3 regions of the Paenibacillus sp. V4I5 genome follow, and region 3 is predicted to be linked to each of the others. Evidence: predicted binding sites of a transcription regulator. Region 3 holds the regulator's gene; each other region holds the start of a gene.
What was found. The regulator LexA, encoded in region 3, represses DNA repair genes until DNA is damaged. The targets are predictions, from matches to a motif close to CGAACATATGTTCG.
Positions count from the first base shown of each region.

Region 1 (5,171 bases), 1.1 Mb from region 3:
GGTATGTAAGTATATCGATATGCCACTTCAACACAGTGAAGATTCTATTCTCAAACGTATGCGTAGACCTGGCCGCCAGAAGGATGCACGTGAACTAGTTCGTAAAATTCGTGAAGCGATTCCGGATGTTGCCCTACGTACATCACTCATTGTAGGTTTCCCAGGCGAAACTGAACAAGACTTTGAAAACTTAAAACAATTTGTTCGCGACATTCAGTTTGACCGTCTCGGTGTTTTTGCCTATTCCAAGGAAGATGATACGCCAGCAGCGCGTTTGCCGGACCAAGTTCCTGATGATGTCAAAGAGTATCGTGCGAACGCGATTATGGAAATTCAGCGAGAAATCTCGAATCTGCGTGGCGGACGCCGCATCGGGCAGGAAATTGACGTGCTTATCGAAAGATACGATGGCAGAAGTGATGTATATATTGGACGTTCTCAATTTGATGCTCCTGAGATTGATGGAGAAGTATTCGTGTCAAATGCGAAGCTTAACATTGGTGAATTAGCTAAGGTTCGTATTACCCACTCTTATGAGTTTGACTTATCCGGGGAGGTAATTGCATGAACCTGGCCAATCGCATCACCGTGGCGAGGATTTTATTAGTACCTATTATCATGTTTTTTCTGTTGATTAAGGTGAAATTCCCTCAAATACGGATAGAGGAATTTAGCATAACATATAATCAAATTATTGCTGCTTTAATTTTCATTATTGCTGCGAGTACAGACAGTTTAGATGGTTACATTGCCAGAAAACGTAATCTTGTAACTAATTTGGGCAAGCTGCTTGATCCTTTAGCGGATAAGCTGCTTGTTACGGCTGTGCTCGTCTCATTAGTCGAAATGGATAAAGTAGATGCTTGGATTGTCATTGTCATTATCAGTAGGGAGTGGGCTGTTACAGGACTTCGCCAAATTGCTCTATTGGAAGGCACAGTGATGGCGGCTAGCAAATGGGGAAAAGCGAAGACGGCAGCTCAGATTACAGCCATCATTGCACTTCTTATCAATAATTTTCCTTTTACGTTTATGCACTTTCCTTTTGATGTTATAGCTAGTTGGGCAGCTGCAATTATTACCGTGTATTCTGGTGTAGAGTACTTTGTGAAAAATAAGCATGTCATAGATTTTTCGGAAAAGGCTTAATAGGGCAACCTATTGTTTTTTCTACCACTTAAGAAAGTATAAGTTTTCGGCTCCCGAAAACCGCTTTCTTATTGGCGATAAAAATTACCTCTAAACGCGGTCGCTCATCTTTGAATGGCCGAGGGTAGAGGTTTTCTCATGTTAAGGAGGGAACTCGAGATGAAAGCAGAAATTATCGCTGTTGGAACGGAACTTTTACTAGGCCAAATTGTAAATACAAATGCTCAATTTCTCTCCAGAGAATGTGCTGCACTTGGCGTAGACATGTATTTTCAAACGGTCGTTGGTGATAATGAACAGAGATTGCTGGATAGCTTCAAATTAGCTGCTTCAAGGGCTGATGTCGTTATTTGTACAGGAGGTCTTGGACCTACGCAGGATGATTTGACGAAGGATGTGCTTGCTGCGTTTGTAGGCCGTGAATTGATTGTGCATGAGCCCTCTATGAAAACAATTACAGATATGTTCCTGTCGCGCGGGATCCATATGGTGGAAAGTAACAGACGACAAGCGATGATGCTAGTGGGAAGTGATCCTTTACATAACGAAACAGGGCTTGCTGTTGGTGTAGCATTTACATACGAAGGGACACATTTCATTCTTCTGCCAGGTCCGCCCAAAGAAATGAAACCGATGTTCTCCAAGTATGCGGCTCCTTGGCTGCGTGCACGGATGACCAATGAGATTCCGCTTTATTCCAAAATGCTCAAATTTGCCGGCGTCGGTGAATCTAATTTGGAACATCAATTACTTGATCTAATCCAAGCTCAAACGGACCCAACGATCGCTCCATACGCCAAAGAAGGCGAAGTGACGATTCGCTTAACTACTCGTGCACAGACATCTTCAGAAGGCGAACGAAATCTTCAAGCGACCGAACAAGAGATTAGAATGCGATTAGGAGAGTATCTCTATGCGGACCAAGATGTTCCCATCGAAACAATTGTGCTGCAATTGCTTGGCGAGAAGAACCAGACGCTTGCTGTGGCCGAAAGCTGCACAGGCGGCTTGCTAAGTGATTTGATTACTGCAGTGCCGGGGAGTTCCCAATCATTTCTTGGAGGAATTATTTGTTATTCGAATGCCTTGAAGCATAAGCTCCTCGGTGTTCCAATGGAAGTGCTGGAAGGGGAGGGTTCCCCTGGTGCTGTTAGCAGCGAGACAGCAACCTTCTTAGCGGAGCAATTGATTACTGTGACCGGAAGCGACTTTGGCATATCAGTCACGGGTGTAGCCGGTCCAAGTCCGTCTGAAGGCAAGCCAGTAGGGCTTGTTTATATAGGTTTTGCTCAAAAAGACGCAGCAACAACGGTTATTACTTTGCAGCTATCTGGTAACCGGGAGTCCATTAAGCATAGAGCTGCCAAAAGCGCACTCTATCATTTATGGAAACAGTTGAAAGATAGCTAGAGTTCGCATATAATGAGACTAAGTGTTAACGGAAGAACCGTAACAAAGCGATAACTTTGTTGCGGTTTTTTGTTTGTTCGCTAAAAAGTCGAATGTATGTTCGAAAAAATGCTTGGCAAACACCTGAAAACAAGTTATCATATACCTATAATGATAGAAGAAGGAAGTGAGTGTTTTGTCAGATCGTCGCGCAGCACTTGATAATGCTTTACGTCAAATTGAGAAACAGTTCGGAAAAGGCTCCATTATGAAGCTTGGAGAATCTACACATATGCAAGTTGAAACGATTTCATCCGGCTCTCTTGCGCTTGATATCGCTCTTGGAATAGGTGGATTTCCACGCGGAAGAATTATTGAAGTATACGGACCAGAGTCTTCCGGTAAAACTACTGTAGCTCTACATGCAATCGCAGAAGTACAGAAGAATGGTGGACAAGCAGCTTTTATCGATGCGGAGCATGCATTGGATCCTTCTTATGCAAGCAAGCTTGGTATTAATATAGATGAGCTTCTACTCTCTCAGCCGGATACCGGTGAACAAGCACTTGAGATCGCTGAAGCACTAGTACGAAGTGGTGCTGTAGATATTATTGTTATTGACTCTGTAGCCGCTTTAGTACCTAAAGCAGAGATTGAAGGCGATATGGGTGATTCTCACGTGGGTCTGCAGGCACGCTTGATGTCCCAAGCGCTTCGTAAGTTGTCCGGTGCGATCAACAAGTCCAAAGTTATCGCGATATTCATTAACCAGTTGCGTGAAAAAGTAGGCGTTATGTTCGGTAACCCAGAGACAACACCTGGTGGCCGTGCACTTAAGTTCTACTCATCCGTTCGACTAGATGTTCGTCGTGTGGAAACAATCAAACAGGGTAATGATATGGTTGGTAACCGCACAAGAATTAAAGTCGTTAAGAATAAAGTAGCTCCGCCGTTCAAACAAGCGGAAGTGGATATTATGTACGGTGAAGGAATTTCACGCGAAGGCAGTATTATTGATATCGGAACAGAGATGGATATCGTTAATAAAAGCGGAGCTTGGTATTCGTATGAAGGTGAGCGTCTTGGTCAAGGCCGTGAGAATTCGAAGCAGTTTTTGAAAGATAACAAAAGTATTTCGGAAACGATTGAATTACGGATTCGAGAGAACAGTAATCTAATCAAAGCAGTCCCTCTTAATGTTGACGAGGAAGACGATGAATTGGAACCAGATTTCGAATAAGTTTTAAATGATCATACATGAAAGCACCTTAAACCTTGTGTTAAGGTGCTTTCTTCATTGAAGGAGTTGGTTAGTTTTGAATAGCGAAGAGCAACAACCATTGTTAATCATCACCAAGGTAGAGAAACAGAAGCGTGGTAAGCATCGATACAATATATTTCTAAATGAAGAATACGCATTCTCGGTTCATGAAGACATTTTAATCAAGCATCGGTTAAACAAAGGAGAAACGATACATCTACAAGAAATCGAAAGCATTACGCTTGATGAGGAACAGAATATGGCTTATATAAAGGCAATAAGCATGATAGGCAGACGACCACATTCATTAAGTGAAGTAAAACGTAAGCTGAAAGAGAAAGGATTCGAAGTGCATATCATTGCATGGGCATGTGAGAAGCTTGTCCAGCAAAATTATATCAATGATGAGGAATTTGCGAAAATGTGGACAGATAATCGCATTATTTCGCAGCGAAAAGGTCGTAATCTCATTCGACAGGAGCTCCAACAAAGAGGCATTGATAAAGAATTAGTTAAAAATGCGATGGAGACAATCAATCCCGAAGATGAGTATACGGGGGCGATGAAGTTGGGCCAAACGAAATGGAAGCAAACCTCAGGCAAGACAATAGATCGTAAAAGAAAGACGGGAGCTTTTCTAATGCGGAGAGGTTATACGGGCTCTATTGTCAACAAGGTTTTGGGGGTACTAAGCAGTGAATCGAGTGAAGAGGAATTTGAAATCTCAGATGATCCCTTTGATTGTTAATGACATTAATTATAATTTAAATTAGTTAATGACGTTAAATATTTCGCGGGAACTGGAAATACTTATTCAGTCATCTTAGGGACATTCGCTTGACAAGCTTCTTCGACAAAAGATAAAATAACAGTGTATATTTTCATAATGTATTCAAAATCATACTCATTTCATTGATTTTGAGGGGACAGATGTAGAAACCGCCAATTTTTACACTGTTGATTATGGATTATTAGCACTATAGTGCCTCTAACGCACGGTGCGCATTCATTTAAAAGCCATACTCTTAATTAGTAGGGTATGTATGACTAGTCAAAACAATTAAAAATCGGATTAAAAAACCGAAGGGAATCCCAGGCTAACACCTTGGAGAAACCAACGAGGAGGTGAACAAGATGATGTCATTCATCTGGATCGCGATCATTCTCATTGTTGGAGCTGCATGCTTAGGGATTGGTTATTTTATCCGTAAATCTCTTGCAGAAGCGAAAATTTCCAGTGCTGAAACAGCCGCTGAACAGATTACAGAATCTGCAAAGAAGGAAGCAGAAGCACTGAAAAAAGAAACGGTTCTGGAAGCAAAGGACGAAGTGCATAAACTGAGGTCCGAAGCTGAAAAAGACATTCGTGAAC
Region 1 covers NZ_JAUSZB010000002.1:181,618-186,788, forward strand. The annotation lists gene rimO (30S ribosomal protein S12 methylthiotransferase RimO) at 1-568, shown strand, start outside; gene pgsA (CDP-diacylglycerol--glycerol-3-phosphate 3-phosphatidyltransferase) at 565-1,149, shown strand; gene QFZ78_RS02690 (competence/damage-inducible protein A) at 1,309-2,559, shown strand; gene recA (recombinase RecA) at 2,735-3,778, shown strand; gene QFZ78_RS02700 (regulatory protein RecX) at 3,855-4,547, shown strand; gene rny (ribonuclease Y) at 4,934-5,171, shown strand, end outside.
Region 1: the regulator LexA is predicted to act here: its motif matches at 2,649-2,662, upstream of recA (recombinase RecA).

Region 2 (5,171 bases), 4.5 Mb from region 3:
AGAAAGATCAAGGCTTATTGAAGAAGTGATCATTCAACTTTATTGTCGCATCGGGATTTGCTTAAAACATCATCCACATGATTTATCGGATTACTTAAAAGCATGGGACTATTGGAAAGTCTTATCGTAATGAAAAAAAACAAACGTCTTTATTCCGATGAAATGAACCGGAGCAGAGAGGCTTGTTTTAAATGAATTTTTTGATAATTGCTGTTTTCCCTAAACAACACCTTGAGCAATCATGGCGTCGGCCACTTTTGTAAAGCCTGCAATATTGGCGCCTACTACAAGATTGCCCGGATGCCCGTATTCCTCTGCCGCTTGGACGGCACTTTTGTAAATATTTTTCATAATCGCATGGAGCTTATCGTCCACCTCATGGAATTGCCATGAGTATCTCATACTGTTTTGAGACATTTCTAGCGCTGATACGGCAACACCGCCTGCATTCGCTGCCTTGGCCGGTCCAAAAAGCACACCTGCCTGTAGGAATACATCAATCGCTTCCAAGGTAGATGGCATATTCGCGCCTTCCCCCACCGCAATTACTCCGTTGCTTACAAGGATCCTCGCAGCATCCTCATTAATCTCGTTCTGTGTTGCGCTAGGAAGCGCAATGTCACATGGAACGGACCATATGCCGTGACAACCCTCATGATAGGTTGAGGTCGGATGATCCTTTACATACTCGCTGATTCTCTTTCTATCCACTTCCTTCAACCGTCGAATCGTGTCTAAGCAGATCCCTTTTTTATCATAGATATAGCCATTGGAGTCGCTGCAAGCAACGACCTTGGCGCCTAGTTGTATCGCCTTTTGCATGGCATAGATGGCCACGTTGCCGGAACCGGAAACTACTACGGTGCTGCCCTCGAAGCTAAGGCCCTTGGATTGCAGCATTTCATTCACAAAGTAAACACATCCATACCCAGTTGCTTCAGTGCGTCCTAAGCTGCCGCCATAGATGATACCTTTACCTGTCAGTACACCAGCCTCGTGAGCACCGCGAATTCTCTTGTATTGACCGAACATGTAACCAATTTCGCGTGCGCCTACGCCAATGTCTCCTGCCGGAACGTCGGTGTCCTGACCCATATATTTATAGAGCTCTGTCATGAAACTTTGAGTAAAGCGCATGATTTCATTATCGGACTTTCCTTTAGGATCGAAATCGGAGCCGCCTTTTCCGCCGCCGATCGGCTGGCCTGTAAGGGAGTTTTTGAAAGTTTGTTCAAATCCAAGAAATTTAATAATGCTCGCATTAACGGAGGGATGAAAACGCAACCCACCCTTGTACGGCCCAATCGCACTGTTAAATTGAACACGAAAACCACGATTAACTTGCGTTATCCCTTGGTCATCTACCCAGGGCACGCGGAAAGTGATTAAGCGCTCTGGTTCCACGATCCGCTCAAGAATACCGTATTTCATATACTTCGGATGCTTAGAGAGAACCGGGATCAGCGACTCTAAAATCTCCTTCACAGCTTGATGGAACTCATATTCATAAGGATTACGTTTGACTACGGTTTCGTATACGACGTGTACATATTCCCTTGCAACTGCCTCATTATCCACTTGAACAATCACAACCTCATCCACCTTCATAATCAGTTATAGTAAAATGTCTAATAGTATAGTTTTACCTTATCCTTGGCAATTGGGCAATTAAAATTTACATGTCATGTAAGCTTACTTTTTTGTGTTAATTAAGTGCTCATTTGGTATAAAATAACATGACATACATGCTGCACTACTAGGGGGTGAAGTTGATGTGATTGAGGTGGGTAACAGGGCGCTTTCTGTCAGTTTGGCCTTATTGTCGCACTAGATTAGATGAGGACAAATTTTTGTAACATGACGGAAAATAATAGTTCAACATTAAAAGGGCTGCAGGGGCAGCCCCAAAAAATCGGAGGTATAGGATCAACCTAAGTTATTTGGAGAGTAGCTTCAAAAACTCACGCATGAAGCCTGGTAAATCCGGCCAAGCGTGACCAGTGACTAATTTACCATCCACATGAAGTAAATCTGTTGTATACAAAGCTCCGAGCTGCTCGACATCTAAACGACAAGCGTTATAGGCAGTCATGGTGCGGCCTTCAAAAAAGCGATTGTCTTTTAAAGCGGAGAATACCTGTGCAGCATGGCAAATAGCGCCGATTGGTTTATCAGCTTCAAGGAAGTGACGAATAATACGTGGAACATGTTCGTTCGAACGGATGTACTCTGGGGCTCTGCCTCCAGGAATGATTAAACCATCATATTGACTAGGATCTACATCAACGAAAGCGATGTGTGACGGCAGCAGATGCCCCGGTTTCTCTGTATAGGTCTCCCAATCGTCGATAAAATCGTGAACGACTGTACGAAGTACTTTCTTCGTCGGTGAAGCAATTATGGCCTCGTACCCTTCCTCTAATACACGAAAATAGGGGTAATAAACTTCTAGAACTTCTGCAGCATCACCAGTTAGAATTAAGATTCTCTTTGACATGGAATCACTCCTTGGAAATAGATGGTAACCACCTATAATTATGAATAAACCTCGTTTCGTTGTAAACGGGTGGAATTTGATACGATTTGTCGAATCGAACGAATGAAGTATATCCCAAAGACTCTTTACCACTCATCCTACTAAAAGTATAATAAGATTAGAACGAATGTTCTGGGATTGGAGTTGAGTCATAATGAGTATTAGTAATCGTGAGAATAAAAAGATAGCCAACGTAATGGCTAATGCCTTACTTAGCCAGCAATTTATTATTGTAAAGATTTATAATGAGGCTGGGGATGGGCAAATTACAGGTCTAATAACCAAAATTGATCAAGAGATAAGAAGAGTAAAGTTATCCCACGAAAATGGTACGGATTGGGTAGCATTTGACGATATCTTGAATGTAGAATTGGTGGAATAATACTTAAGTTATACTTTGCTTTTTATTTGGCAATACTAGTGGTTATTGCGTTAAAAACGGAAAAGAAAGAAAACCTGTTTACCGGATAATGTTCGAATTAAAAATGTATCCATATTGGAATTGAAAATTGAATAAAGTATTGCCTGCAATATGGTTAATTTCTCTTTTCAGGTAAGACGCAAGAATGAAGAAGCTGAGATCAATGATCCAGCTTCTTTTTATTTTCTTCGGTGAAAATAAAGTCAGTAGCTTCATAAAAACCAGCGTATTCATCCCCTAAAATTGAAAGCAAAAGTGAATTTCGTAAAAGGTATACTGAAACGTGAGGGAGAAAAAAAGGTCTTCCTTGTACAAAAACAAACATTTAGTGATTGACCAATCAATAACAAGATGATATGATGATTTCAAGTTAGTGATTGATCAATAACAAATAACGAAATGAGGCCGATGAAAATGGAAAAAGCAATTGTAATTGGAGCAACGGGCGGGACGGGAGCAGCCATCACGGAAGAACTGGTCAAACGGGGGATACGTACTATTGCATTTGGGCGTTCGCGTCAGAAATTGGAGCAGTTTGCTGGAAAGCTTGGAAATCCCGCGCACTTGACACTGGCCGTTGGAGACGCAATGCGCCCTGATGATATTGTAGCTCAAGCAGGCGGTGCTGACGTTTTGTTCCATTGCGCGAACGTACCCTATCACGAGATGGAGAAGAAGCTGATACCTCTAGGCCAATCGGTCATGGAGGCGGCAGAACGGCTAGCGATTAGAGTTGTAGCGATTGACGGGATCTATCCTTATGGGAGAAGACAAACAGCTCTTGTGACAGAAGAGCATCCCAAACAGCCTCATACGAAAAAAGGAAAAGTCCGCCTGGACTATGAGCGGATGTTGTTTAGCAAGCGGTGGAGCAAGGCCAAAGTCATGATTGTACGCTTGCCCGACTATTATGGACCAACGGCTAATGAAGCCTCGTATTTAGGTTCAACCTTAGAAGCGATCGCTGCTGGGAAAATGGCTTTTTTCGTTGGCAACATGCATGTTCCTCGCGAATTCGTTTACTTGCCGGATGCGGCTGCCATGATTACCGAGCTGGCAAGCAAAGACTTCAGTTACGGACAGAACTGGCATATACCCGGGGTTGGGCTCATATCAGGACGAGAGATCGTACAGATTGCACAAGCGGCAAGTGGCCATGTTAAACCGGTCATTCCAATGAAAAAATTAGGTTTATCAATACTAGGTATGTTCGTGCCTGTCATGAAAGAAGTCATCGAGATGCTTTACTTAACCGAAGAGCCTTTGACACTAAGCGGTGACAAATACAATCGGTTAATCGGACCAATCGCCGCGACGCCGTTCCAGGAGGGTATTACCGCAACTATTATGGCATTGCAGCAGGGGAAATCAACTATTGCGTGATAGTTATTGAATGATTAATTACAATGAAATCTCTGTCTACCAATAGAATGTGACTATAGTTCGACAAAATAAGTGCTGAACTTATCTATAATGTGACAAACATTTATCCAATGTAAACTTATAATGTATATATCACAGAATCAGAAGTCCTGCTTCTCATTTACAGATACTTGGGAGGGATGGTCAACATGGACATGCAGTTCATAAAAAGGTTACACACGCTCAATCGTCGCGACGAATTGAGATCAAGACTACTTATTGAAGGTGTTAAACTCACTCTCAAACGAAAAAAGAAATTGAGTTTATTCGGCAGGTTTTTTAATAACAGAAAGAAACCGGTTATCGCTAAAGGATGGAACTGAAATTTTTTTGTAATCATCACGGATAGTTGTATCACTATATTGGTGGCACCAAATAACTATGGCGGGAGCTGGTTTATCCGGATCTCGTCTTTTTTACGTTTCAGCACGAAAAATGGTCCCATCATCACGGAAGTAATATGCGATTTCATCCGTTCTCGTGCTCAGTCTTACGGATTTATTAGTAAACTTTTCGATGATTCCGCGATCTACTTCGCAGTACACACCGTCAGCGTCCGTCTGCCACACGGAAACCGAAGTTTGTGATAATGCTGCAGCAAATAGATCCGCATCAGATTCCAGCATCTTAGGCATTAGCGTCGACCTCACCTTCGGATAGGTCAATTGCGACCAGCTTATACAAAATATTACTTGAGTATATGTAATAGCTTATCATGTAATAACGTAGTTATGTTAAAATAACAACATGCACTAGGTTCATGAAAGTTTTGTTTGGAGTTGAAATTAATGT
Region 2 covers NZ_JAUSZB010000002.1:5,782,170-5,787,340, forward strand. The annotation lists gene QFZ78_RS28415 (aminoglycoside phosphotransferase family protein) at 1-130, shown strand, start outside; gene gdhA (NADP-specific glutamate dehydrogenase) at 220-1,590, opposite strand; gene QFZ78_RS28425 (DJ-1/PfpI family protein) at 1,937-2,497, opposite strand; gene QFZ78_RS28430 (YolD-like family protein) at 2,691-2,918, shown strand; gene QFZ78_RS28435 (SDR family NAD(P)-dependent oxidoreductase) at 3,372-4,340, shown strand; gene QFZ78_RS28440 (hypothetical protein) at 4,796-5,014, opposite strand; gene QFZ78_RS28445 (AAA family ATPase) at 5,168-5,171, shown strand, end outside.
Region 2: the regulator LexA is predicted to act here: its motif matches at 2,657-2,670, upstream of QFZ78_RS28430 (YolD-like family protein).

Region 3 (5,171 bases):
TATGCCTAAACCTTTGTTCGGCATGAACGGTTCTGGTATGCACTGTCACCAATCCTTATTTAAAGGTGATGTGAATGCTTTTTATGAAGAAAACGATAAATTAGGCTTAAGTAATGTGGCTAGACAATATATGGCGGGTGTACTTCGTCATGCACGTTCTTTTGCTGCGATTACGAACCCTACTGTTAACTCATACAAACGTCTCGTGCCTGGTTATGAAGCGCCTGTATATGTAGCATGGTCGGCAAGTAACCGTAGTCCGATGATCCGTATTCCAGCATCCCGCGGTTTAAGCACTCGCGTTGAAGTTCGTAACCCGGATCCGGCTGCTAATCCTTACTTGGCACTTGCTGTTATGCTTGCTGCCGGACTGGATGGCATTAAGAACAAAATGCAGCTTCCTCCTCCTACTGATCGTAACATCTATGTGATGACTGAAGAGGAAAGAGAGAGCGATGGCATTCCTACTTTGCCATTGAACTTGAAACAAGCATTGGACGAGCTGCTTCGCAATGACGTGATTTGCGATACACTTGGCGAACACGCGTTGGCTCATTTCTATGAGCTTAAAGAAATCGAGTGGGATATGTATCGCACACAAGTTCACCAATGGGAAAGAGATCAATATCTGTCCCTTTATTAATCGCTTAGCACGTTGATATTGATGCTACAATTAGATACGACAAGCCCGTCAGCCTTCAGGAACGTTTCTGAACTGATGGGCTTTTTCACGCGAAGGAGATCATGAGAATGTTGGACAACTTTCAAACTAATTTGGAAAAGTATGCTGAACTTGTAGTCAAAGTAGGGGTTAACCTCCACAAAGGGCAGGATCTGATGATAGAGTCGCCGATAGAATCCCTAGAATTGACTAGACTTATCGTAAAGAAAGCCTATGAGGCAGGGGCGAATTTTGTCCAAGTGCACTGGCAGGATGATATGATTACTCGCAGTAGATTCGAATATGCCAATGTGGAAGCTCTCGATTACTATCCAGAGTGGTATACGAGTATGTTAGAACGTTTTGTAGAAAACGGTGGAGCATTGCTGAATATCAAAGTTCCGGATCCTGATTTGTACGCGGGTATTGATGCAAGTATGATTTCTAGAGCATCCAAATCTATGGCTACAGCTAGAGCAAAGTATCAGCACTATGTGAGAACAAGTAAGTTCAGCTGGTGTTTAATCAAAGCGCCTACGGTGGCGTGGGCATCCAAAGTCTACTCTGATTTGCCTGAAGAACAGCGGATCGATGCAATGTGGGAGGCAATTTTCCGGATAAATCGCGTTTATGAAGATGATCCGGTTGCGGCTTGGCGAGTTCATATGGAGCAATTGAAGCGCGTTCGCACCGTGTTAAATGAGAAGCAATACGAGGCGCTTCAATATCGAGCGGCAGGAACAGATTTGCGAGTCGAACTGCCGGAGGGCCACATTTGGCTTGGCGGTGATACGGAGAACGCAAGTGGAATACGTTTCGTGGCGAATATGCCGACTGAGGAAGTTTTTACAATGCCTATGCGAACAGGTGTTCATGGGACTGTGTCGAGCACCAAACCATTAAATGTGAATGGGGCGCTCGTGGATCGGTTTTCGTTCAAGTTCGAGGACGGGAAAGTTGTGGATTATCAGGCAGAAGTCGGCTATGAGCATCTAGCTAAGTTGCTCGATATGGATGAGGGCGCACGGTATTTGGGAGAAGTTGCGCTCGTACCTTTTGATTCGCCGATCTCAAATCTAGATCGCATTTTCTACAACACAGGCATTGACGAGAATGCATCCTGCCACCTGGCCTTAGGAAGCTGCTACCCGATCAACTTGCAGGATGGAGTATCTTTATCAAGTGAAGAGCTGAAAACTCGAGGTGGGAACACCAGTTTGATTCATGTGGATTTTATGATCGGGACCGCTGATCTTGAGATCGATGGTGTCCGTGGTGATGGTACCGTTGAACCGATTTTCCGTCATGGAAATTGGGCGCTTGCATTTTAGTTGAAATTTTAGATTAATTTCTAAGTTGGAAGTACTTCTGGTTTTATTTAAGGGGATAGTGAGCAGATAGAAGAAGGAAGACGGAAGATAGAAGTCTCTAGAGACTTCTAATCCGTCCAAAAGTGTGATGTGTATAGGAAGGATGCTTTCCGTTCTGAATATCGATTCGAATGTCCCAGAAGGTCTATAGGGCTTAAGGGGCTGTCCAAGAGTAGATTTACTTTTGGGACAGCCCCATTTCTTTATATTGAAGCAACTAGAGGATTATGTCTAAGTGTAGTCTATAGGAGCTTCTATTTAGGTAAAATGCGATCTAAAAGACGTAATAGAAGTCTATTAAGACTCTTATCTGAATCCGCTTCGGCCTTCTTGGTTAAGTAGGGAACAAGGTTCATATGATAAACTTTTGATAATCCATATTTGGATCTGTTGCTCCTCTACGTTATTGAGTTGATCCATCTGATCATTGCTTCATACGACAAAGGCTGTTTACATAGAAAAGGACCGAGGGACTATTGTCCTCTCGGTCCTTTCTCATTGGTATTGTATGTAGAATAAGGGCTGTAGGGCTATTACATATCCCGGAACAAACCAATGACACGGCCTAGTATCGTAACATGTTTCAAGAGGATAGGCTGCAAAGCAGAGTTCTCCGGTTGAAGACGAATATGATCCTTTTCCTTGTAAAAGCGTTTCACCGTTGCTTCATCATCTTCCGTCATTGCAACAACAATGTCTCCGTTATTAGCGGTTTGCTGCTGCTTTACGATGACATAATCGCCGTTATGAATACCGGCTTCGATCATACTGTCACCCATGACGCTAAGCATGAACACATTATTGTCTCCTACCATGCTGACAGGAAGTGGAAAGTAGTCTTCAATGTTCTCTGTTGCTGTAATAGGCACACCGGCAGTTACTTTACCAACGAGAGGTACGCGAGCTACAGAAACCGCAAAATGCGTTTCAGCACCATCAAGACCTAGAATTTCAATAGCACGAGGCTTAGTAGGATCTCGACGAATCATACCTTTCTTCTCAAGACGCTCCAAATGTCCATGTACAGTTGAACTAGAAGCTAGTCCGACTGCCTCGCCGATTTCTCTAACGGAAGGCGGGTACCCCTTATCTTTCACTTCATTCTTAATGAATTCCAATATAGCTTGTTGACGCTGCGAAATCTTACTCAATAGTTATCACTCCAATACTGGGAATCATTACCCAAAGTATAACATAGAACCCGAGTTCGTACAAACATAAGTTCGAGAAAAAGGGTTGACTCAAACATGTGTTCGTGTTATTCTAATACCAGAACAAATGTTTGGGAGATGATCATTCATGTATATGGCTTATTCAAACACTAACACAACACACGCACCTCATAGATCTGCTAGCACATCCAAAGGGATGACATTTAATTCTAGTTATACAAAAGCGATTGTACGCTTCATTCTATTAGCAGTTATTCTTGGTACTGTGTTTTCATTTGGTGCTATGGTTCAAGCCTATGCAGGGGAAGGGGCTGCAAACGCAACAACCCCAGTTTCCGTGACGCCTTTTAACATTTCTCCGAAAGCAGTCGTACAAGATCAAGTCGTTATTCAACGAGGAGACACACTATGGGATATTGCTTCTGCACATAAAAAAAGTGATGAGAACGTGCGTTCCTATATGCATGAATTAAAGACAATCAATCATTTAACCACCAGCTCCCTGAAAGAAGGACAGGTTTTATTGCTTCCGTAATTTCACTTTACTATTTTTAATAGACTCTAAATATGATGAGGCTTGGACTTGTTCCTATGCCTCTTTTTGTTGTCTCTTGACATTCCTTAATAGGGATGGCAAAGTAGTACTCATATTGAATTTTTGACTGGGAGGATCATTATGAGTGACAACATGGAACAGAATATCGAACGTATTAATGAGCTTGCTCGTAAAGCGAAAACAGTTGGCTTAACAGATGCGGAAATCGATGAACGTAACGAACTCAGAAAGAAGTATATTGAAGCATTCCGTGGCAATCTCAAAGTTCAACTTGATTCCATCAAGTTTACGGACGAAGAGTAATTGCTGCTCATATAGATACAACATTCAAAAGGGGAAATGAATGATGACGTTGAAAGCCGTACTTTTTGATTTAGATGATACGCTTCTTTGGGATGATCGCAGTGTGCAGGAAGCTTTCGAAGCGACATGTGCTGAAGCTGCAAAGCATGTAGCCGTGAATCCCGAGGAATTGGAAGCTTCTGTTCGCAAAGAAGCGCGTTCTTTATATGAATCTTTTGAAACCTTTGCATTTACGAAAATGATTGGGATTAATCCCTTCGAAGGCTTATGGGCAAATTTCACACAAGGTGAGAATGAGAACTTTCGTAAGCTTGAGAAACTAGCTCCAGGATATCGTACGGAATCTTGGACAAGAGGGCTTACGGCGTTGGGGATAGAGGATCGTGAGCTCGGGTATAAGCTTGGAGAACTATTTCCAGCAGAACGTCGACGCCGTCCTTACGTCTATGAGGAAACGTTCCGAGTATTAGATGCTTTGAAAGGCAGCTATCAATTGTTGTTATTAACGAATGGCTCGCCCGATTTGCAAAAGGAAAAATTAGCAGGTGTCCCAAATATCGCAGCCTACTTTGATCATATTGTGATCTCCGGTGAATTTGGTGTAGGTAAGCCAGCGACATCTATTTTCAACTATGCAATGGGACTACTTGGGATAGAAGCAGAGGAAGGAATCATGATCGGAGATAAATTGACAACCGATATCCTTGGTTCTGGCCGTGTAGGAATGCGCAATATTTGGATTAATCATCATGGGCTTCAAAGTGGAGATGAGATCGTTCCTGTGTATGAGGTTTCCCGTCTTCATGATATTTTGCCGATTATTTCGAACGGATAACAGTGAATAAACAAAAACCCAACGGCTGTAGGACAATAAGTCCAGCGCTGTTGGGTTTATTTTTCATATAATAGAATTAAGCTTTAGTAAATTCGGGATCATCAATGTTATAAGCAACCCAGCCATCTTTTTCGATGAAGAGACGAACTGCAACGATTTCACGATTATCCATAAGTGTGAAGAAATGGTTCGTGTTCTCAGGAACTGAGATCACATCGCCTGGTTCAAGTTCAACATCAAAATAGCCAACTTCGCTTTCGGATTTGATAATGAA
Region 3 covers NZ_JAUSZB010000002.1:1,311,481-1,316,651, reverse strand. The annotation lists gene glnA (type I glutamate--ammonia ligase) at 1-643, shown strand, start outside; gene QFZ78_RS08170 (aminopeptidase) at 754-1,992, shown strand; gene lexA (transcriptional repressor LexA) at 2,565-3,182, opposite strand; gene QFZ78_RS08160 (LysM peptidoglycan-binding domain-containing protein) at 3,331-3,738, shown strand; gene QFZ78_RS08155 (DUF896 domain-containing protein) at 3,880-4,062, shown strand; gene QFZ78_RS08150 (HAD family hydrolase) at 4,106-4,897, shown strand; gene QFZ78_RS08145 (1,2-dihydroxy-3-keto-5-methylthiopentene dioxygenase) at 4,974-5,171, opposite strand, start outside.